Regions from separate parts of the Bifidobacterium angulatum DSM 20098 genome, predicted to be linked through region 3. Evidence: riboswitches for the same ligand, from Rfam matches in the RefSeq annotation. Region 3 holds a riboswitch; each other region holds the start of a gene.
The links. A riboswitch is a leader RNA that binds a small molecule or an ion and turns the genes downstream of it on or off. The one in region 3 is predicted to bind thiamine pyrophosphate.
Positions count from the first base shown of each region.

Region 1: it holds a riboswitch for thiamine pyrophosphate, as region 3 does, so the genes downstream of both, BBAG_RS03995 (solute carrier family 23 protein) here and BBAG_RS02710 (hydroxyethylthiazole kinase) in region 3, are expected to answer to the same signal.
Region 2: it holds a riboswitch for thiamine pyrophosphate, as region 3 does, so the genes downstream of both, tenA (thiaminase II) here and BBAG_RS02710 (hydroxyethylthiazole kinase) in region 3, are expected to answer to the same signal.

Region 1 is NZ_AP012322.1:992,029-999,414, forward strand. It holds gene BBAG_RS03985 (acyl-CoA reductase) at 1-739, opposite strand, end outside; gene BBAG_RS03990 (LuxE/PaaK family acyltransferase) at 736-1,851, opposite strand; gene BBAG_RS03995 (solute carrier family 23 protein) at 1,912-3,261, opposite strand; TPP riboswitch at 3,330-3,432, opposite strand; gene gltB (glutamate synthase large subunit) at 3,658-7,386, shown strand, end outside.
Region 2 is NZ_AP012322.1:1,337,575-1,344,960, forward strand. It holds gene BBAG_RS05470 (glutamate-5-semialdehyde dehydrogenase) at 1-868, opposite strand, end outside; gene thrC (threonine synthase) at 1,041-2,531, shown strand; gene BBAG_RS05480 (MFS transporter) at 2,659-3,945, shown strand; gene BBAG_RS08505 (hypothetical protein) at 4,059-4,229, shown strand; gene BBAG_RS05485 (GNAT family N-acetyltransferase) at 4,353-4,883, shown strand; gene tenA (thiaminase II) at 5,012-5,794, opposite strand; TPP riboswitch at 5,786-5,913, opposite strand; gene BBAG_RS05495 (HAD family hydrolase) at 5,972-6,619, opposite strand; gene recN (DNA repair protein RecN) at 6,784-7,386, opposite strand, start outside.
Region 3 is NZ_AP012322.1:671,809-679,194, forward strand. It holds gene BBAG_RS02710 (hydroxyethylthiazole kinase) at 1-863, opposite strand, end outside; TPP riboswitch at 855-964, opposite strand; gene BBAG_RS02715 (hypothetical protein) at 1,051-2,199, opposite strand; gene BBAG_RS02720 (type IV pilus twitching motility protein PilT) at 2,695-4,569, opposite strand; gene BBAG_RS02725 (GspE/PulE family protein) at 4,780-6,525, opposite strand; gene BBAG_RS02730 (type IV pilus modification PilV family protein) at 6,829-7,386, shown strand, end outside.

The sequences.
Region 1 (7,386 bases), 320 kb from region 3:
CGCGTGGACGGATGGCTTCGGTGGTGTGCGAAGAGCCGTAGGCGATCACGGCATTCGCTTCGCCGATCGCCATGTCTTCAAGTTCCACAGTGCCGCCATGCCATGGCACCACGGCCAAAGCGTCAGCAAGATCCGGATCGATTTGCGCCAAGGAGCGCGCGAAGAGCACGGGCATCAGCGGCTCGTCGAATGAGGATTTGCCGATAATCGCGCTTTTCGTCAGCAGACTCATGGTCATGCTCCATACGGGAATGCCGGGAACGTTGCTGGAGAACACGTGGAACGTCAGATCCGGTCCGTACAGGCGCGTGTACCCGCCGGACTTGTTCGGACGGTATTCGTCCAGCATACGCGGACTTGACAGCTCATCGTCGAGAAAACGCAACAGCTCGCGTCTACGGAACATGCGCATGTAGCGTTTCAACTCGATGCGCGTCATCGTCGCATCATAGCCGGTAATGGCGGGAATCAACGATTCGGCAAGTAGACGTTCCTCATAATCGGGATCCGTCCACAATTCCACAGCCTTACCGATAACATCCACAATGCGTTCGACGGAATATGCCGACAGTGCCTGCAGCCGATTGCGACGTACCGTCCCGCACAAATCGCGGATTATCTCCGCAGTGAGCACCGGATATCGTAACGTGACCTCACCATGATCGGTGACGATGCCGCGCGTTTCGAAATCCTGAAACACGAAACCGCGCGGCGCATGGAAAATATCGATGACGTTCATGCGTTCGCCGCCATCACCTCATCGACGGCAATGGAGCAACCGCGTGCCTCCGCACCCTTCGCACGACCATTGAGTTCGTAACCGGAAGCGGTGCGCACGCCAAGATCCTCCGTCAAAATCGCCAGGCAGGAATTCCAATTCGCCAAATCGTAATGCGCGATCACACCCTGCTTGCCATTGGGAACAGGCATGAGGGTCGACGGATCGAGAAACACGGAACGAACCCACGACGGCGTGGCCTTCAGATAATTCGACGAGCCGTCCGTATAGTACGACAGCAGATTCTGGTCGTAAATCTGTGAACTCAACTCCGTCATGCCATACATGTTCACACAGTGCGTGCGGGCGACGCCGAACACCTCAGAGAACCTCGCATACAGGTCATCGACCGTCATATCGGTTTTTGTGCTCTTGAATCCACCGGTATCGAACACACGCGAATCCTTTGCCAAGGCATAGGTCTTGCCCTGCTTGGCAAGATAGTCGAGCAGATACAGGTATGCGGACGAGGCGCCCATCAGCATCACCGGCTCGCCATCGGCCACCGCCTGATCGAGGAATCTCTCCACGCCTGCGAAGTCCAAACCATCCTCATGGAAGAAGAAGCCGCTGCCTGCGCTGCCGCACTGCTCCAGCGCACGCGTCAGATAACGGGCCAACGAACCATTATGGTTCATCTCCCAAGCGGGGGAGAGCACTGCGATGCGTATACGCTCGCGATCAGGCATGATGAAATGACGGAATGGGCCGATCATCGAAGCGTCCCACACCTCAAGATCAGGATGATAGTTGCGTCCACGCTGGCCGGGATGCGTGGTGCCGCTGGTCATAAACACGGCCTCGCACTCCGTTTCGGGAATCGAAGTGAGCGTCAGCATCTTGAACCCATCCACCGGCATCGGTGGAATATCCATCCAGTTGGACAACGTCTGCGGAGTCACCCTGCGAGACATGCAATACGTGCGATACTGCATGTTATGAGCGTACTGAAAAGTGAAAATCTGGCGTGCGAGCGCGTCGAACGCCTCATCCGGCGCGGTTTCGCATCCGTACTTTTCGATGAACTCAAGCACATCTGCCTTGACCTGCTGAGCTTCAGTGTTTAGCGACATCGATGTCATGATGCAATGTTCCTTTCCTATGTTGAATTTTCGGTAATGGTTGACCGTGAATCAAGCTTGTGCCTGATCCTCGGCATTGCCCGTGCCTGTTTTGCGACGATTGATCAGATTCGGTAAATCGATCAGCAACGCCTTGAGAATCACCACGCAGAACGCTCCGACCAGAATCGAATTGGAGAAGAACACGTGAGCGCCGCCCTCAAGACCGCTCAATGCGTTCGGCAACGCGATACCCAACAGCAGTGACAAGCCGATGACTACCTGGGATCGGTCGTCCGGCTCCGCCTTGCGCAGTGTATTGAAGCCCGTGCTGATCAGGCTCGCCGCAGCCGGAAGGAAAATGCCGCCGATTACAGGGGAGGGGATCAGCGACAACATCGCGCCGGCTTTCGGCATGAAACCAAGTGCCACAAACACCACACCGGCGATGATCACCGGCACGCGGGTGCGGGACTTGCCTTCATCCGTAACCTTAAGCAAAGCGACATTCTGCGGATACGCGGTAGTGGTGAAACCACCGATCAGCGAAGAAATAGCGGAACCAGCCGCTTCGCCGGACAAACCATAACGAACCTGGCGATCCTCAAGCTTGATGCCCTGAATCTCGCTGGCCGCCTGATACACGCCAAGCGCCTCCATAATCGCAACCATATAGGCGATGAAGAACGGTACAAAAACCGCAGCATCAAAATCAAAACCGCCATATGGCATGATCTGAGGAAGACCGAACCAAGACTTGGACGCGACCCCGGAAAAATCTGCCATGCCAAACACTATGGAGAGCGAAGTGCCGACAACCAACGCAATCAAGTAGGAAAGCGCCCTGACCATGCCTTTGCCAAACTGGGAAAGCACCACCACCAACACGCAAGTCGCCACAGACACGGCCAGCGTCTTCGGATCAGCAAACCCGTCATCGCCGGGAGCACCGCCAAGAAACTCACTCAATGTGAAACTCGACAGCGAAACGCCAACCAGAAAAATAATCACGCCGGAAACCATCGGCGCAAATAGAAAACGCATCTTCTCAATCACGCGAGTCAGACACAACACCACGAAAATCAGCGAACTAACAAAAATCGACGTGCCGGCCGCAGCCAATGAACCGGCGGTGCCAGCGGCAATCATCAACGCGTCAAATGCGGCAGACGGACCTTGCACAATCGGCAGGCGCACCAACTTCGTGGCCTGAATCAACGTGACCAAACCAGACACGATGAAAATGGCGTTCACCATATTCGAAGACAAGGCCAACGGCAACCCAATGGCACCGGCTACAAATACCGGATCAAGCCACACATTAGACACCAACACATGCTGCAAACCCAGCAAAACGTTCTTTGGAGTGAGCTTTTTCGAATCGGATCCGTTCTGAACAGATGGTTGCGACATGGCAGACATGTCAATTCCCCTCTCTTCCTTATATAGAGGACGACCAGTTTATGATCGCCGACACAGGGGAACGTATGTGTGCACCGTTCGTAACATTCCTACGCAGGCATTACCCTGATCAGGTATGAGGGTCCGGGCAAAGCCCGTCTCAGCCACATATCGGCTCCCCTGTACTATTCAGACAAGCAACCAGCATAGCGGCATGCGTCGATACTTGGATGAGTTGGTATGAGAGTCCGGTTCGCTGGGTATTCTCCACATCTCCTCAAGAAAGTATGTCTTGACTTTTCGGGGTATTCGTTATATGGACACGGAAATATTCACGACACAAGGGCGCGTTATTCTAATCCACGCATTAAAGAACCGCAAGACTTTTCTTGCCCAAAAACATTGAAGGTGGTTTCGGTGACTTTCCACGCCCCGTTAGATCTGACGATCCATGATTCACAAGGTATGTATGACCCTGGAGCTGAACACGATGCTTGTGGCGTGGGTATGGTCACCACCCTCAACAAGCGTCCGGAACGCAAGATCGTTGACGACGCCATCGAAGTGCTCGTCAACCTCAACCATCGTGGCGCAGTGGGCGCCGAGGAAAACACCGGCGACGGTGCCGGCATCCTGATGAGCATGCCGGATGAGTTCATGCGTGCGACCATCGATGCCGAGCTCCCCGAAGAGGGGCATTATGCCGCGGGCATCGCGTTCCTCGATCGCGACATCGCAACTTCCGGCCAGCAGGAACAGGCCATCGCCCGAATCGTGGAAGAGGAGGGGCTGAAGGTACTTGCCTGGCGAGTAGTGCCCACGAACCCCGACGGACTCGGCCTGCAGGCGCTTGCCAGCATGCCCGCGTTCAAGACCCTGGTCGTGGCCGATCCCGAAGGCAAGCTCGCAGGCGTTGCGCTCGACCGTAAGACCTTCCGCATCCGCAAGCGCGTGGAGCATGAGGTCGGCATCTATTTCGCCTCCCTGTCCTCGCGCACCATCACATACAAGGGCATGCTCACCACCATGCAGCTCAAGCCCTTCTTCCTGGATCTGTCCGACGAACGCATGAAGGCCAAGGTGGCCATCGTGCATTCCCGCTTCTCCACCAACACGTTCCCGAGCTGGCCGTTGGCGCAACCGTTCCGTCTGCTGGCGCATAATGGCGAGATCAACACCATCCAGGGCAACCGCAACTGGCTGTCCGCCCGCGAGGGGCGTCTGAGCAGCGAACTGCTGGGCGAATTCGAACCGCTGCTGCCGATCACCACCCCGGGGTATTCCGACTCCGGCACCTTCGACGAATGCCTCGAACTGCTGCATCTTGCCGGCAGATCCCTGACCCACGCCGTATGCATGATGCTTCCGCCGGCATGGGAGAAGAACGGTCAGCTCGACCCGGACGTCAAGGCGTTCTACGAGTACAACAACACGTTGATTGAGCCATGGGACGGCCCGGCGCACATCGTGTTCACCGATGGCACTCAGGTCGGAGCGCTGCTGGATCGCAACGGCTTCCGTCCCGGTCGCTGGCAGCTTACCGACGACGGATATGTCGTGCTTGCCTCCGAGGCCGGCGTGCTGCCGGAGATCGCGGATGAGCATATCGTGTCCAAGGGCCGCCTTGAGCCCGGCAAGATGTTCCTGGTCGATACCGAGGAAGGCCGCATCATCCCTGACGAGGAAATCAAGAAGAACCTCGCATCCCAGCACCCGTACCGCCAGTGGGTGGAAGGCAACTCCATCGAGATGAGCCAGCTGCCCAAACGCGAGCATGTGAACCACTCCGGCCAGTCCGTGCAGCGTCGTCAGCGCGCGTTCGGCTACACCGAAGAGGATCTGAAGCTGCTGCTTATGCCGATGGCCAATACCGGCAAGGAACCGCTGGGATCCATGGGTAACGACGCTCCGCTTGCCGCATTGTCATCCCATAGCCGCATGCTGTTCGACTACTTCACCCAGAAGTTCGCACAGGTCACCAATCCGCCGCTGGATTGGGAGCGCGAGAAGATCGTCACCTGCCTTGAATCCGCCATCGGTCCCGAGCCGAATCTGCTGTCGGACAGCGAGCTGCATGCCAAGAAGATCCTCATTCCGCTTCCGGTGCTCAACTCCGACGAGATGGCACAGCTCAAGCGTCTGGACAAGGCCAAGCTGCTGGGAGGCTATTACAAGCCGTATGTGGTCAAGGGCCTGTATCAGGTCGCTGGCGGCGGCAAGGCATTGAAGGAACGCCTGGACGAGATCTTCGCCGAAATCGACGAGGCCATTGCCGAAGGCAAGAACTTCCTGGTGCTGTCCGACCGTGACTCCAACCACACATGGGGGCCAATCCCGTCCCTGCTGCTCACCTCCGCAGTGCAGCATCACCTGCTGCGCCGCCATACCCGTACGCAGATCTCCATGGTCGTGGAGGCCGGCGATGTGCGCGAGATCCACCATGTGGCGCTGCTTATCGCCTATGGCGCGGCAGCGGTGAACCCGTACCTGGCTTTCGAATCCGTCGAAGACCTGGCGCGTCGCGGCTACCTTAAGGTGGACGCCGAAACCGCTGTGAAGAACCTCACCAATGCACTGTCTACCGGCGTGCTCAAGATCATGGCCAAGATGGGCGTTTCCACCATCATGAGCTACCGTGGCGCACAGCTGTTCGAGGCGGTTGGCCTCAATAAGGACGTCATCGACGAATACTTCACCGGTACCACCTCGCGTGTGGGCGGCGTCGGCCTTGACGAGATCGCCGAAGAAGTGGCCATCCGCCATCGCGTGGCGTATCCGAATCAGTGGACCGCCACCCCGCATCGCAACCTGCGTACCGGCGGCGACTACAAGTGGCGTCGCACCGGCGAAGACCATCTCAACGATCCTGAGGCGATCTTCCTGCTGCAGCAGTCCACCCAGCGTGGTGACTATGACCTGTTCAAGAAGTATTCGAGCCACATCAACGACACGTCGAACCGTCTGATGACGTTGCGTGGCCTGATGAAGTTCAAGCAGAACCGCAAACCGATCGACATCTCCGAGGTCGAACCGGCCAGCGAAATCGTCAAGCGCTTCTCCACGGGTGCCATGAGCTACGGCTCCATCTCGCAGGAGGCGCATGAGACGCTTGCCATCGCCATGAACAAGCTTGGCGCACGTTCCAACTCCGGTGAAGGCGGCGAATCCGAGGATCGCATCAACGATCCGCTGCGCTACAGCAAGATCAAGCAGATCGCCTCCGCCCGTTTCGGTGTGACCAGCGACTATCTGGTCCATGCCACCGATCTGCAGATCAAGCTCGCCCAGGGCGCCAAGCCGGGCGAAGGTGGGCATCTGCCGGGAGCCAAGGTTCCGCCGTGGATCGCCAAGGTCCGCCATGCGACGCCGGGCGTCGAGCTGATTTCCCCGCCGCCCCACCATGACATCTACTCCATCGAGGATCTGAAGCAGCTGATCAACGATGCGAAGATGGCGAACCCGAAGGCGCGCATTCATGTCAAGCTCGTTTCCGAGTTCGGCGTTGGCACCATCGCCGCTGGCGTGGCCAAGTGCCATGCCGACGTGGTGCTGATTTCCGGCTATGACGGCGGCACCGGCGCGGCTCCGCTCAACGCCATCAAGCATGCTGGAACCCCATGGGAGATCGGCCTGTCGGAGACCCAGCAGACGCTGGTCCTGAACGGCCTGCGTTCCCGCATCACCGTACAGTGCGACGGCGAGTTGAAGACCGGGCGCGATGTTGTGATCGCGGCCCTGCTGGGTGCCGAGGAATTCGGCTTCGCCACTGCGGCGCTGATTGTCGAAGGTTGCGTCATGATGCGTGCCTGCCAGAAGAACACCTGCCCGCAGGGCATCGCCACGCAGGATCCTGAATTGCGCGCACGGTTCAAGGGCAAGCCGGAGCATGTGATCAACTTCTTCATGTTCATCGCGCAGGAGGTTCGCGAACTGCTCGCCCAACTTGGTTTCCATACGCTGGAAGAAGCCGTGGGCCATGTCGAGTGTCTTGACCAGAACGAGGCGATCAAGCGCTGGAAGTCGGACGGCATTGATCTGAGCAATGTGCTTATGCAGCCCGGCCCGATTCCGGGAACGATCCTGCACAAGACGATCGACCAGAACCATGAGCTCGACAAGGCGTTGGACAACAAGCTGATCGAAATC
Region 2 (7,386 bases), 670 kb from region 3:
CGCCGGCTTCCATCAGCGCCGCGGCTGCGAGCGGCAGAAAACGTTCCGCCGCCTCCGCATGCACGATAAGCTTCTCCGCGGCATTGCACACGCCGATACGCTGGGTCTTGGCGTTGATGATGATCGGAATGGCCTTGGCCGGGTCGCCCGCACGATCCATGTAGATATGCACATTGCCAGCGCCCGTTTCGATAACCGGAACCTTGGAATTGGCGACAACCGCCTGGATCAGTCCACGCCCGCCTCGCGGCACCAGCAGATCGATATGCCCGCGGGCCTGCATCATGGCCGTCGCGCCATCACGCCCGAAATCGTCCACGGACTGCACCAGCGCGCTGTCGAACCCGTGAGCCTGCAGCACCTCGCCGATCACGCCAAGCGTGGCGGCATTGGTCCTCTCCGCGGCGTGACCGCCACGCAGCATGGCCGCATTGCCGGACTTCAGGCACAGGCTCGCCACGTCCACGGTGACGTTCGGACGAGCCTCATAGATCATGCCGATCACGCCGATAGGCACTCTGGTCTGCGTCAGGCGCATGCCATTGGGCAGCGTATAACCGCGCACGATCTGGCCGACAGGATCAGGCAGGGACGCGACATGACGCACGCCTCCTGCAGCGGCCTTCACACGATCCACGTCGAATCGCAGACGGTCAAGCTTGCCCTCGTCCATGCCGTCGGCACGAGATTGGCGCATATCCGCGGCATTGGCCTCGGCGATGACTTCCGCATTGGCGTCGAGCGCGTCGGCGATGGCGAGCAGAACGGCATTCTTCGCGTCGGTGGTGGCGCGGGCAAGTGTGGACTGCGCTTTGGCCGCGGCATCGGCGCGCGCGCATACCTGATCGAAAATCTCTGGGAATTCCATGCGTCCCAGCCTACCTCATGCCACGCGCAACAATGGCAGGCGGCTCAGACCCCGGCCATAGGAGCACACCGCAGGCATGCGGAAAATGGACAACGGGCCCGCGCTGCCTACGGCTGTCGGTAAACTTACGGCTGTTGAACCTCAACGTCAAAGATTCTTAACCGTAAGGATTATTGTGACCACGTTCCATTCCACACGAAGCACCACCGATTCACTCACTTCCAAGCAGGCCATTCGCCTCGGACTCGCCGACGACGGCGGTCTGTTCGTCTCCGATCAGCTCGGCGAAACCAAGGTCTCCATCGACGATCTTGCCGGCATGTCCTACCAGGCCATCGCCCAGCGCGTACTCGGCGCATTGCTGCCCGACTTCACCGAAGAGGAGCTTGCCCAGTGCATCGCCGAAGCATACGGCGAACAGTGGGCCGATGAGAAGATCACCCCGGTCAAGCCGCTTGGCGACGACTACGTGATGGAACTGTTCAACGGCCCGACCTCCGCATTCAAGGATGTCGCGCTCCAGATCCTCCCCCGCTTCATGGCACGCACCGCCCCGGCCGACGGCGACGACAACGAGAAGATCATGATCGTCACCGCCACATCCGGAGACACCGGCAAGGCCGCCCTCGCAGGATTTGCGGATGCGGCCGGCACCGGCATCACCGTCTTCTACCCCGAAGGCAAGGTCAGCCAGGTGCAGGAACTGCAGATGACCACGCAGGCCGGTTCCAACGTGAACGTGTGCGCGGTCAAGGGCAACTTCGACGACGCCCAGTCCGCGGTCAAGCGCATCTTCGGCGACAAGAAGCTCGCCGCACGCCTGGCGAAGGACTCCCACGTGGTGCTGTCCTCCGCGAACTCCATCAACGTGGGCCGTCTGGTGCCGCAGGTCGTGTACTACTTCTCCGCCTACGCGCAGCTGCTCGAGCAGCAGGTCATCAACGTGGGCGACGAAGTCGAGTTCGTGGTGCCGACCGGCAACTTCGGCGACATTCTCGCCGGCTACTACGCCAAGCTGCTCGGCCTGCCGGTCAAGCATCTGGTCGTCGCATCCGACAAGAACAACGTACTGTTCGACTTCCTGACCACCGGCACCTACAACCGTCAGCGCCCGTTCTTCCAGACCATCAGCCCGTCGATGGATATTCTGGTCTCCTCCAACCTGGAACGCATGCTGTACTACATGTCCGACAAGGACGCTCGTCTCATCTCCATGCTGATGAACGACCTCAAGCAGTGGGGAGCCTACGAGATTCCGAGCGGCATGCTCGCCAAGATCCGTCAGATCTTCGGCACCGGCTGGGCCGATGAGAACCAGGTGCGCGAAATGATCGCCGACTGCTGGAACAAGAACCATTACGTGATCGACCCGCACACCGCCTGCGGCTACTTCGTCATGCAGCAGATGCCGCGCGACCCGCTGACCCCGCGCGTACTGCTCGCCACCGCAAGCCCCTACAAGTTCCCACGCGTGGTGAACGAGTCCCTGGGCCTCGACGCCACCGGCACCGACTTCGCATGCATGGACGTGCTTGCCGAGGCGACCGGCACCACCGCCCCCGCCGCACTGCGCGGCCTGGAGAACGCCGACGTGCGATTCGACAACGTGGTGGAGGTCGACGGTATGGAGGACTTCGTGGAGCACGCGGCCAAGACGCTGTGATTCCACAGCACACCACCGTCATACCGGCATAATCCACACATCGGCCACCCGCGTAATACGGGCGGCCGATTTTCTATTGTTCCCGGTCGGCATATACAGTACGTTCCCGGAGGCAACCCGTACAATCATGGCAGCACCCACGCAACAGACAATCCCAGCAGACAATCACGGCAACGGCAAATCACCAGGCAAGGCACCGAAGGACCGACTCATCACCCGTGACGTGGCGCTGGTCATGCTGGCGACCTTCTTCTTCATGGCAAGCAATATGACCATCACGCCGATCGTCGCCGGGTACGGCGAGACCCTGGGCGCAACCGGCGCGCTGATGGGCGTCATCGCCGGCGTGATGAGCTTCGTATCGTTGTTCTGCAGACCGATCGCCGGCAATCTGTCGGATCTGGTGAGCAAACGGCTGCTGGTGGCGACCGGCACCACGCTGTACATCGTGGCCGGAATCCTGTACTGCTGGGCGGATTCCACCGGCATGCTCATCGCCGCACGCATCGTCAACGGGCTTGGCTTCGCCTGCGGCTCGGTATGCCTGGCGACATGGGTGTCGCTGCTGCTGCCTATCCGCCATATGGGCGCGGGCATGGGATTGTACGGCATTGTGAACGCGCTGGCCATTGCGGTCGGCCCGGCGCTCGGCATACGGCTGCATCAGCTGGTCGGCTATCATCTGACGTTCATCGCATCATTGGCGATGAACGTGCTCACGCTGATCGTGGTGATGCTGGTTCGCAACGGCGGTGCACCGGCAAGAAGAAGGACGAACGCTCCAGACGGGGAACCGAGCTCGGCCATGGCACCGCGGAAGACACCGCACGCATCACATCGTTTGCGTTTGAGCAGTCTGGTTGAGCCGCGTGCGATTCCGCTGGTCGTGGTGTTCATGATGTTCGCCGTCCCCTATTTCGCGAACCAGTCGTTCCTCGTCGACTACATCGCCGCGCGGCATCTTGCCGCCTCCTCCGACCTGTTCTTCGTATACTACGCGGTGGCGCTGCTCATCCTGCGCCTGACGTTGAAGGACCTGTTCGACAGCAAGGGCTTCCGGTTCTGGCTGATCGTATGCTCGATCATGATGCTGGGCGCGCTGGCGTTTCTGACCGGCATGACGAACGACTGGTACCTGCTGGTCGCGGGCATCGGCATGGCCGGCAGCTATGGCCTGCTCAGTTCGGTGACGCAGGCGCAGGCCGTGGTGATCGCCGGACGGGAACGCAGCGGCATGGCGAACAGCACCTATTACATGGGCATCGATTTGGGCATGGCGTTGGGTCCGATGCTGGCCGGCGTATTCTATGGACATCTGCCGATCGCATGGTTCTACCCGGTGTTCATGGTCACGATTCCACTTGCGTGGATCGTCTACGTGAGCTTTGCACATATGATCCACGGGCGCGGATAGGCGCGCAGCGGTTGCCTTGGCGTTCCCGCTGGTATGCCCGCTCGCGTGCGACGCCCATAGTGCCGCCGGACGTTTCGGCACTTGAAGACACCCCAACGACTAGCATCGATCGCATGACGAATGCAAAGAAGAACTGGCCCGATCCATCGACGATACGACTGCGCCGACAGCCGGGCGGTTTCGGCAGGAACGCGGCATCCGGCGTGCGCGGCAGGTCGGCGATGCCGTTCAAGGCGACCGGGCATAAGGGTGGCATCAGCCGGCAGGGGTCGAAACGCGGCTGAACCGACAGGGAGACGCCGTGCCGTTGATCATCGCTCATCCCACCATTACTCGACCATCCGCCGGTTTGCGCCGTCAACGGACAATCATCAGTTGAAAATCATCGATATTGAAAGGCCATCAGCATGCTGATCCGCCATGCCACCTTGAACGATCTGCCGGCAATCGCGGCGGTCGAAGCCGCCTGTTTCCCCGCCGTCGAGGCTGCGAGCGCCGATGCGTTGCGCGAACGTCTGATGGTGTACCCCGATTGCTTCTGGCTGATGATCGACGACGCAGCTGACGATGCCAAGGCAACGGCTGCACGCGCCGCCACCGTTGACGGGCGACTGGTTGCGTTCATCAATGGATTCGTCACCGACTCCCCCGATCTGAGCGACGATATGTACGCGGATGCCGCCCAGCATGATCCGCATGGCGCCTGGCAGATGGTCTTCGGCGTGGACACCGCACCCGAATACCGGCATTGCGGTTATGCCAGCGCGTTGATGCGGCGGGTGATCGAAGACGCACGGCAGGCCGGACGCGCAGGACTGGTGTTGACGTGCAAGGATCGGCTTGTCGGCTTCTATGCGCGTTTGGGGTATGTGGACGAGGGCATATCCGAATCCACGCATGGCAACGTTGTATGGCATCAGATGCGGTTGCGGTTCTGACCATCAACGTACGACCGTCGAGTCTTCCCTATCCCGGTACAGCGATTCCGTCGCGTCGCGAAACGGCATGGAATGCTGCGGGTACATGAAAATGAGACGCAGCGCCCCAACAATCACAAACGCCAGTCTCAGCGGGCCTCGTCCCACTGCGGCTTCCAGGAATACTGCATGTCGTAGGCGCTCGACCAGAACATGTATTCGTTCTGCACGCCGTTGCAGAAGATCTCCTCAAGCTCGTGCAAACGGTTTTCGCCTAATCCCTGGACCATGTGCTCGATATGTTCGATCAGCCACACGGAGCTGCTCCAGAACTCCTCGGTCTTGTACATGTCGATCCAGCTGCGGAACGGGTTGGATTCCAGCGTATCGGCGAACTCCCTGGCGAGTCGCTGGCCGTAATCCGCATACACCCAGGCGCATGGCAGCACGGCCACGAGAATGTCCAGCAGGTCGCCGCCATAGGCGATTGCGAGGATGTTGGACGTGTAGGCGCGGGCGAATGCGGATTGGCGCGCATTGTTCATTTCGTTTTCGTTCACGCCGAATCCGGCCATGTATGTGCGATGCACGGAGGATTCCACGTTGAAGATGGTGTTCTGCACATCGGCCATGAAACGCATGACCTCGGGGTCGCGGGTCTTGGTCAATGCCAGCGCGTGCACTTTAGCGTAATCGGCGAGATAACGGTAGTCCTGCAACAGGTAGAAGGCAAACCGTTCCTGTGCGAGCGTGCCGGCGCCGAGTTCACGCAGGAACGGCTGGTTGTAGCCGTCCTCCCAAACCATATCGGCGGCGGTGCGCAGTCTGCGGGCGAACGGCGGCAGGTTGTCGAGACGGATCCCTCTGGCGGGATCGAAGCCGCTATCGAATGCGAAATCGTATGTACGGGTATCGGATGCCATGCTTGCCATGGTGTTGCCTCCCTACGCTGGTATTAACCATCAGGTTCTAAGGGTCAGGCTGTATGCCTTTCTCAACCCGCGTGCGCGTTGCAATATGCGCCGACGCGCGGGTTCCCCTGCAATTTGCGGATTTCATTATGGCGATATGCGCCGACTGGCTGCGCCACCGCGCGCTGCGCATGCGCGTTATAGGAAACGAGGTGCGTCGTGGAAGTCGAACATCACACCGTCCGCCAGTGCGCAGATACGCGCCCAATCCGCGTCCGACGAATCGTCGTGCATGGCCCACACGCGCATGCCCACGGATTTCGCCGATCGAATGCCCGGCAGAATGTCTTCGAACACCACGCATTCGCATGGTTCGGCACCCAATCTGGATGCCGCGAGCAGATATACGTCCGGCTGGTCCTTGCCTATGCCGTGTACGTCATCCACCGAGGTGATGGTGGTGAAGAAGTCGAAGATGCCCACATGCTTCATGGCAGGTTCACGCAGCGACGGAGTCAGCGATGTCGCCACACCCAGTTTCACGCCGGCATCGTGCAGATAGGTGAGGTATTCCACAGCGCCCGGCTTGGATTCGACCATGGTGGCGTACGCCTCGTGCGCCATATCGTCCCATTCGGCCATCACCGCTTCGGGGGTCTCGTTCAGGCGGAAGCGCTCGATGGTGTACGCCGCGACCTGTTCGAACGGCATGGCGCTGATGGTGGGCACGTAATCGGCTGGCACCTCGAAGCCTCGTCTGGCGAGGAAGTCCATGTCGATCTGATCCCATACGCCCATGGAGTCGAGCAGTGTGCCGTCAAGATCGAAGATCGCCGCCTTCGGCATGGAGCTGGACGAGTGGGTGGCCGGAGCGCTGCCCGATGCGGGGGCAATGGTTGAGGGGATGTTGGTCATGTGTACCTGCCTGCTGATGACCGATCTGGTCGGCGGATTCGTGCGTTCGGGGTCGAGCCGTGCGGATTATCGGCGATTCGATGCCTCCGCATGGCTCAAAGCGTGGATTCGGCCAGAAGCTCCCTGGCGTGTTCAAGGGACGTTTCGGTGGCATTACCGGATAGCATGCGTGCGATCTCACCGGTACGTGCCTCGCCGGTCACCTCGGTGACGATGGTTTCGGTCATGCCGCCATCCGTCTGCTGCGTTTTGGCGACCACGAACTGCTTGTCCGCCCAGGAGGCGACCTGCGGCAGATGTGTTACGACGATCACCTGCGCGCTTTCGGCGAGACGGGCCAGTCGGTGACCGAGCTCCACTGCCGCCTTGCCTCCCACACCGGCGTCGACTTCGTCGAAGATGAACGTCATGCCTTCGGCGCTGCCACGTTGTTCGGCGGCGACAAGCTCCAAGGCGAGCATCAAACGGCTGAGCTCACCGCCGGACGCGCTTTTGCCCATCGGCAGTTCGGGCGAGCCGGGAAACGGCGTGAACAGGAATTCGATGTCGTCGCCGCCATAGGGTCCGAGCGAACCTGTGGGGCTGTCGCCGCCATCATGTTCGGCCACGCGAATACGCAACGAGGCGCCGCCCATAGCCAACGATCCAAGTTCCTCGCTGACATGCACCCCCAGATCGCCCGCGGCCTGCACCCGCAC
Region 3 (7,386 bases):
TTCCACAATGCGTCGAGGAACGCGACCTGGAAGGAGCCCGGGCCGTTGGACTCACGTTCGGCGATTTCGCTGGCACGGTTGTACAGCAGCGATGCCGCGATGGAGGCGGTCAGTGGTTCCGCCACGGCCAGGTAGGTGGCGGTCACGCCGCCAAGCGAGCAGCCGGCTCCGGTGATCTTCGTCATCATCGCGCTGCCGCCGGGCAAACGGTATACGGTCTCGCCATCGGTCACCAGATCGGATGCGCCGGATACGGCGACCGCGCCTTTGCCGCCAGCGGCATGCTGTGCAAGATAGCGTGCCAGTCGTTTGGCGGCATCCACGGCGGCTTCCACCTCGTCCACGGCTTCCACGCCGGCAGGGCGGGTGGTCTCGCCTTCAGCGCCGTCGTTCGCGCCAAGCTCCCACATGGCGTCCAAGGCGATGATCTCGCTGGCGTTGCCGCGAATCACCGTCGGGGGAGCAGTCTTGAAGGACTGCAGGATGGCGGTGCGGGTCTTGCCGATGCCAGCGGCCACCGGGTCAAGCACCCACGGCTTGCCCAAATACTGCAGTTTCGGGGCGATGTCCGCCAGCGCGTCCTTGTAGAACGGCAGCAGCGTGCCCACGTTGATGTATGTCGAACCGGCGATCTTCGCGGTATCCACGATATCGTCCGGCAGAAAGCTCATGGCCGCGGTGCCGCCAGCGGCAAGCTGGGCGTTCGCCACCAGGTTGATGGTGACGAAATTCGTGAACGACTGCGCCAGCGGCGTGGTGGAACGTACGTCGCTCACCGCCTGTGCGATGCGCTCGCGAATCGGGTCTGCTGCGGAAATCGCGGAAACGGCTGCTGTGCCGTCAGTGTATGAGCTGTCACTCATTGCGCTGCTCCCTACGTTGGTCCTAACCAACAGGTTCAAAGGGTCAGGCGTTCGCCTATCTCAGCCTCCCGCGCGTGCGGGAAGCCCCCCTGCATGTACAAATACGGTTTTCAACGTATACAAGGGTATTGACCAAGGGTATTGACATGGCGGCGCGATGCTGGTAAAAGCATTGACACCGCGTGGCTTACGCACAGGTGCCGTTGTGAATGGACTGCGCGATCTGGTCGCTCTGCGCGTCCATCGCATACGCGGCCAAACCCTGCTGACTGCCTGCGATGCGCTCGCGGCTGGCGCCGAGGAACTGCACCGCATACGAATTGGTCACCGCCTCCGTCCGGTTCGCGGCGATCTCAGGCTCGGTGGTGCCGCACACGATCATGATCGAACGATGCGCCAGCTCATGCTTCGTGTAGTCGACCAGCAGCGGACTGCGCTCCACCGTGGGCCACTCCGGGTGTGTGGTCAGCATGTTCACCTCGTTGCGGCTGGCTTGCGAGCCGCCACAGAAGAAGCCGATCACCATGTCGGCGTTGTCGTCTCCGTTGTCGTCGGCGCCGGGGCAGCCGTATACGCTGGTCTGTTTGACCTGCACGCCCAAGGTGGACGCCACCGATTGCGCCGTGCCCAGCCACCCGGCGGCATCCATCGCGCCCGCTTCGGTCGGCACGGCAATCTGCGCCGCGTTCGTCTCTTCCGTGTGCAGGCTGGCTATGGAATCCGCCACCTGTTGGCGCACCCGCTGCTCCAGGTTGTACAGGCTTTTCAGATCATCGAGATGCTCCTGCAAGGTCTGGTATGAACGCTGCTTGCCATAGCGGGAAACGAGTTCGTTGATGGCGGCTGGGTCGTCGACCTGTACCATCCAATGCCCGCCATCGGTGCGGAAATCGTTGGCGAAACTGGTTTCCATGGCGTCGATAAGCGCGGCTGTTTGCGTTTGCATGGTATTCGCGGCGTTGTTGAGCCTGTCGACGGTGCCCAGCAGGGTGGTTCGCGGGGTGAAGACGAACTGGGCGAATGGCGAATCCGAAGTGAAACGCGTGAGACTGGCGCTCGCGGCCAACTGGTCATAATCGGCAACGGCTTGGCGAGTGGACGTGATGGCGCTTTGGAAATCGTTGGCATGCATGGTGCCTTGCGCGAAATCCATACTTGCCGCTGCGGTGGCGCGTGTGGATTTCGCGGATTCGATCACGGCGCGAATGTCTGCCAGCTCGCCGCTGGAAATCTGCCCGCGGCCGGCAATGCCAATGCCTCCGGCCACGATCAGCAGCGCGATGAGAATCCTCGCCGCAATGCGCGAACCACGTCGGTTGGCATCGTAGAACATCATCCTGCGTCAGCCCCTTTTTCTGTAATCGCTCTTCCCTAGGCGTTTCCTCGGATTGCGCTCTTTTGGATTATGCCCCTCAGAGCATCCATGCCTGCCCAGTCTATCCCAGGTCGTTCTTCTTTCATGCGGTCGTGGTGACTCGCTTGTTTTTGCGGCGGATCGGTGTGCCGCCGCGTGAAGATGAGCACGAATGGTATGAACAGCTGTAGTCCGGGATTCCGTAGGTGGTTTTTGCATTCCGTAGGTGGTTGGGCTTGGAAAGCGGTTGCGGAAACCGCTGTATTTCAGCCGTCTCCATTCGCGGTTTCGGAAGGCGAACACCTACGGAACCGCAAACCCCCTACGGAATTCTCCAGAACAGCAGGGAATATGTGCCGTCGTTCGCTCTGATCGGATTGCTCAAAACAGAAGGGTGTGAAGCCGTTTGTCTGCTTCACACCCTTGGGGCGGTTACGGAAGAAAGAAAAGCGTCTCCGGATTCCGGCTCCGCCGCTTCTAGAACACGGACCGGGCGCCGGCCATCTTCTCGAACTCCTCAAGCACCTGCACTTTGGCGAGGGCGTCCTCGTATTTCACGGTGCCCTTGTTCACCAGGCGCGCCAGATCCTGGTCGAGCGTGTGCATGCCTTCCTTTTCGCCGGATTGCAGCACCGTGCGGATCTGATGGGCTTTGCCGCCGCGGATCAGTGCCGCCACGGCCGGGGTGTTGAGCATCACTTCGGTGGCGGGCACTCGGCCATGCCCGCTGGCGCGGGGCAGTAGGGTTTGCACGACCACGGCGCGCAGTGTGGACGCCACCTGCATGCGGATCTGCTGCTGCTGGTTCTCCGGGTATACGTCGATCAGACGGTCCACGGTGGAGCCTGCGTCCTGCGTGTGCAGGGTGGCGAACACCAGGTGGCCGGTTTCCACTGCGGTCAATGCGGTGGAGATGGTCTCCAGGTCTCGAAGCTCACCTACTTCGATGATGTCAGGGTCTTCGCGAAGCGCTCGCTTCAGCGCTTCGGCGAAGCTTTTCGTGTCGGTGCCCACTTCGCGCTGGCTCATTACGCAGCGCTTGTGCTGGTGCACGAATTCGATCGGGTCTTCGATGGTGATGATGTGGTCGGCGCGTTCCGCGTTCGCCTTGTCTACGATCGCGGCCAAGGTGGTCGACTTTCCGGAGCCGGTCGGGCCGCATACGAGCACCAGTCCGCGCGGCAGCAGCGCCAGGTCGGCGATGCGCGGGTCGAGGTCGAGCTGCTTGGCGGTTTTGATTTCGGTGGGGATGGTTCGTAGCGCGGCGCAGACGCCCAGGCGGTCGTGGTATACATTTACGCGGAAGCGTAGCAGGTCGCCGATGGAGAATGAGATGTCGAGTTCCAGATCGTCTTTGAAGCGTTCGAGTTCCAGATCGTTGGTCATGGTCTGCACGGCGGCGAAGGTGTGGTCTTTGTTCCACACGCTCAGGTCTTTGGCGGGCTGGAGTTTGCCATCCACGCGCAGCATGGGAGGGTCGTTGATCACCAGGTGCAGATCGGAGGCGTTCAATTCCACGAGCTGGCGGATGGCGGCTACGAACTCGTCGTCTGCGTCGGGGTGTTCGGCGCGTAGGGTTTCCTCTACGAGCCGGGCTTTTTCCAGCCGTTGCGGCGGGATGGCGTCTTTGTCGGAGCCGGTGGTTTCCGGCACTACGAAATCGGTGACGGGCAGCGGTGAGGGAATGCTGTTCAATGGGATTTTCGGTGTTGTGCCGGTGTCGCGCGTGAATTCGGGGTCGAGTTCGGGCATGCGCGCCGTCAATGGCTCGTCTTGTTGCTCTTCGAACGTGTTTTCGGGCATGGTGTAATAGTCTTCGACCGGCGTCATGGAGGGCTTTTGGGCTTCGGGGAATGGCGCGGGGCGCTGTGCGGGCGTGGAGGGGGCCGGTTTGGAGAACCAGGGTTTGGTGTGGCGTTTGTTGCCGTCGCCGTGTGCTGTGGCGTCGACTTGGCTCGGGGCGGACTGGCGTGAGGTCGGCTGGTGCTGGGCGGCTGTGGGCGAGGCTGCGGTTGCGCCGTTGGCTTTCCTGTGTTCGTCTTCGTTGCCGCGTGCCGTCTGATTGGCGTTGTCGGCGTTCTCTGCGTCGTCGCCTTCGGCTTTCGGGGCCGGTTTTGCCGGGACAATCGATTCGACGGTCATTTGCACGGCTGGTTTGCCGTTCAGTGATTCGAAGATGCCCATCATGTCGGATGCGTTGGCTCGCAACGCGTCTTCGGATGAGCCGTGGCGACCGCGTTTGTACGATTCGTTGAGCGAGGGGGCGGTGCCGGGAATGGTCACGCCTTTCAACCCGGCCAGATATGAGCCATTGTCCGAATCCCACTCGGCCTGCTCTGCCGCATCAGTCATGTGTTGTCCTTAATCTCGATTGCTTTCTTCGTTGAAAATCTTGGGGGAGCGCCGCCCCGGCGCATTGGCCGTTGGGCGGCTGCCCGATGAGCGCGGGTACAGTGTGCATGAACGTGCATGAACGTGCATGAACGTGCATGCACGTGTATGAGCGTGTGCCGTGCCGCCGGTCACAACCACGAAATCGGTGGCACGTCATCGTCCACGCTGCTACACGGTGACGCGCAGCACCTCGTCCACGGAGGTGATGCCTTCCAGCACCTTCTGCCAGCCGTCGTCACGCAGACTGGTCATGCCTGCGGCCTCTGCCGCGGCCTGAATATCCAGCGAGGTGGCGCCCTTGGCGATCATGTCCTCCATCTTCGCGTCCACGCCCATCACCTGCTGGATGGCCACGCGCCCGCGATACCCGGTGTTGGAACATTCACGGCACCCCACGGGGCGGTACACGGTCGGCAACGGGTCGCCCGGCTTGTACGGCACGCCCATCAGCTTGAGTTCCACCGGTGTGGCCTGGTCGGCCTTGCAGCATTTCTTGCATAGGCGTCGCGCCAGTCGTTGTGCCATCACGGCGGCCAGCGACGAGCTCACCAGGAACGGTTCCACGCCCATTTCCGTCAAACGGGTTACGGCGCTCGGCGCATCGTTGGTGTGCAGGGTGGAAAGCACCAAATGGCCGGTCAGCGAGGCTTCGATGGCGATGTTCGCCGTTTCGGCGTCACGGATCTCGCCGATGAGCACCACATCGGGGTCGGCTCGCAGGATGGAACGCAGTGCCGCGGCGAAGGTCATGCCGGCCTTGTTGTTCACCTGCACCTGGTTGATGCCCCTCATGCGAAATTCCACAGGGTCTTCGACGGTGATGATGTTGATCTCCGGCTTGGCCACGTCGCCCAGTGTGGCGTACAGGGTGGTGGATTTACCCGAACCGGTCGGACCGGTGACCAGCACCATGCCGTATGGGCGCGAATACGCTTTGGAATACACTTCGAAGTTGCGTTTGCTGAAGTTCAGATCCGCCACCTTCAGGTTGCCTGCCGGGGTGCTGAGGATTCGCATGACGATTTTCTCACCCCACACGGTCGGCAGTGCGGCCACACGCAAATCGACCTTCTCGCCGTTGTGCTTGACGGTGATGCGGCCGTCCTGTGGCTTGCGGCGCTCGCCGATGTCCATGTCGGACATCACCTTGATACGGCTGATCACGCCGGCGGTCATGGCGCGGGGTGCCCGCTGGAACACGTGCAGTACGCCGTCGATGCGGTAGCGGACGAGCAGGCCGTCCTCCTGCGGTTCGATGTGGATATCGGAGCAGTGGTCGTCGATGGCCTGGTTGATGAGCAGGGTGACGAATCGTGCGACGGGCGATGACGCTTCGGCATCGTCCTTTTCGAGGTCGATTTCCTTTTTGGCGGTGACGGCGACCTCATGCGAGATCTCGTCGAGCTCGGCGTTGGCGCGCAGGTGTCGGTTGATGGATTCCTGCACTTGGGATGGCATGGCCACCATGGCGATGACGGGCATGCCGGTGATGGCGGAGACGTCGTCGATGGCGGAGAAGTTCTTCGGGTCGGCCATGGCGATGGTGAGTCGCCCGTTGATGATGGACAGCGGCAGCAGGTTGTTGCGGCGGCACAGGTCATCGGGCACGAGTTTCATCACGCTGTCGTCGATCTGGTATTCGTTGAGGTCCACGAAGGGGAAGCTCAGGCTTTGCGCCAGGGCCAGCGCCTTGGCGCGTTCGGTTTCCTCGTCCATTTTCTCGTCGCCGTCTTCGGGCATTTCCGGCTTGGGCAGCGTCATGTTTTCGGCGGCGTGCCGTGGCACGGCTCCGGTGGGCGTCGGTGCGAACACCTGTGGGATGTCGCCGGTGCTGACGTGCGGCGCGGTGTCGTCTTCGTCTTTGTTTTTCCGTCTGAAATTGAACAGAGCTCCTGCGGCGTCACTCATGCTCATGACTCCTCCTCCCCGCCCCGCACGCCACTGTGGGGCTTGTTCGTCCGCGGTTTCGGAGCTTCCGTGCTTGCCGGAGCCGCGGACTGTAACGTATGCAAAATAATTGCAGACTTTCGTAGTCATTGTAAAGGATGAATCTGGAAAAACCTAATACAGCAGGGTTTGTGAGACGTCTTCTGTTCTGAAAACGTTGGCACGGTATCGTGGTATAGTCAAGCAAAGAGTGATAATGCGTGGTTGTGTTGTCAGGTCTTATGATCGCGTGCCCACTGATGGGCGGGCGTCAGCGTGGAAGGGCTGAATATGGGGCGCAGAAGAGGCGTCGGCTCCCCGCAGGAAGGCGGGGCCGAAGGCGTGATGCTGACTGGGCGCATGTTGAAACGAGGCATGCCGAAACGTGGCGAACGGGGTTTCACGTTGGTGGAGACCATTGTGGCCGTGCTGGTGCTGAGCCTGGTCGGCTTGGCGGCGGCGCAGTTCGCGGTGACGGCGATTCGCACATCGTACGCGCAGCAGATGCGTTCCACCGCCGTCTCACTGGGCGACGATGGTGTGGAGCGTGTGCAGGCGCAGATCGCCTCGGTGAATTCCGACTCGTATTTCGACGAGCTGACCAAAGGCATGGGCGAGTCCAGAGTGGACGACGCCTATACGGCATTGCAGAAGGCCGGTGCCTTCACTGCCAACGGCGCCGTCACCACGCAACTGAAGGATCTGGGCTGGGCCGCCACGGCCGACTCCTCCGATAAATACATCCATCCGGCTCGTACCACCACCGGCAAGGATTTCAAGCAGTCCGAGTTCACGGTGTATACGGTGGTGGAGAAGGCCTACCGGCTTTCCGGCACCATGCAGGTCAAG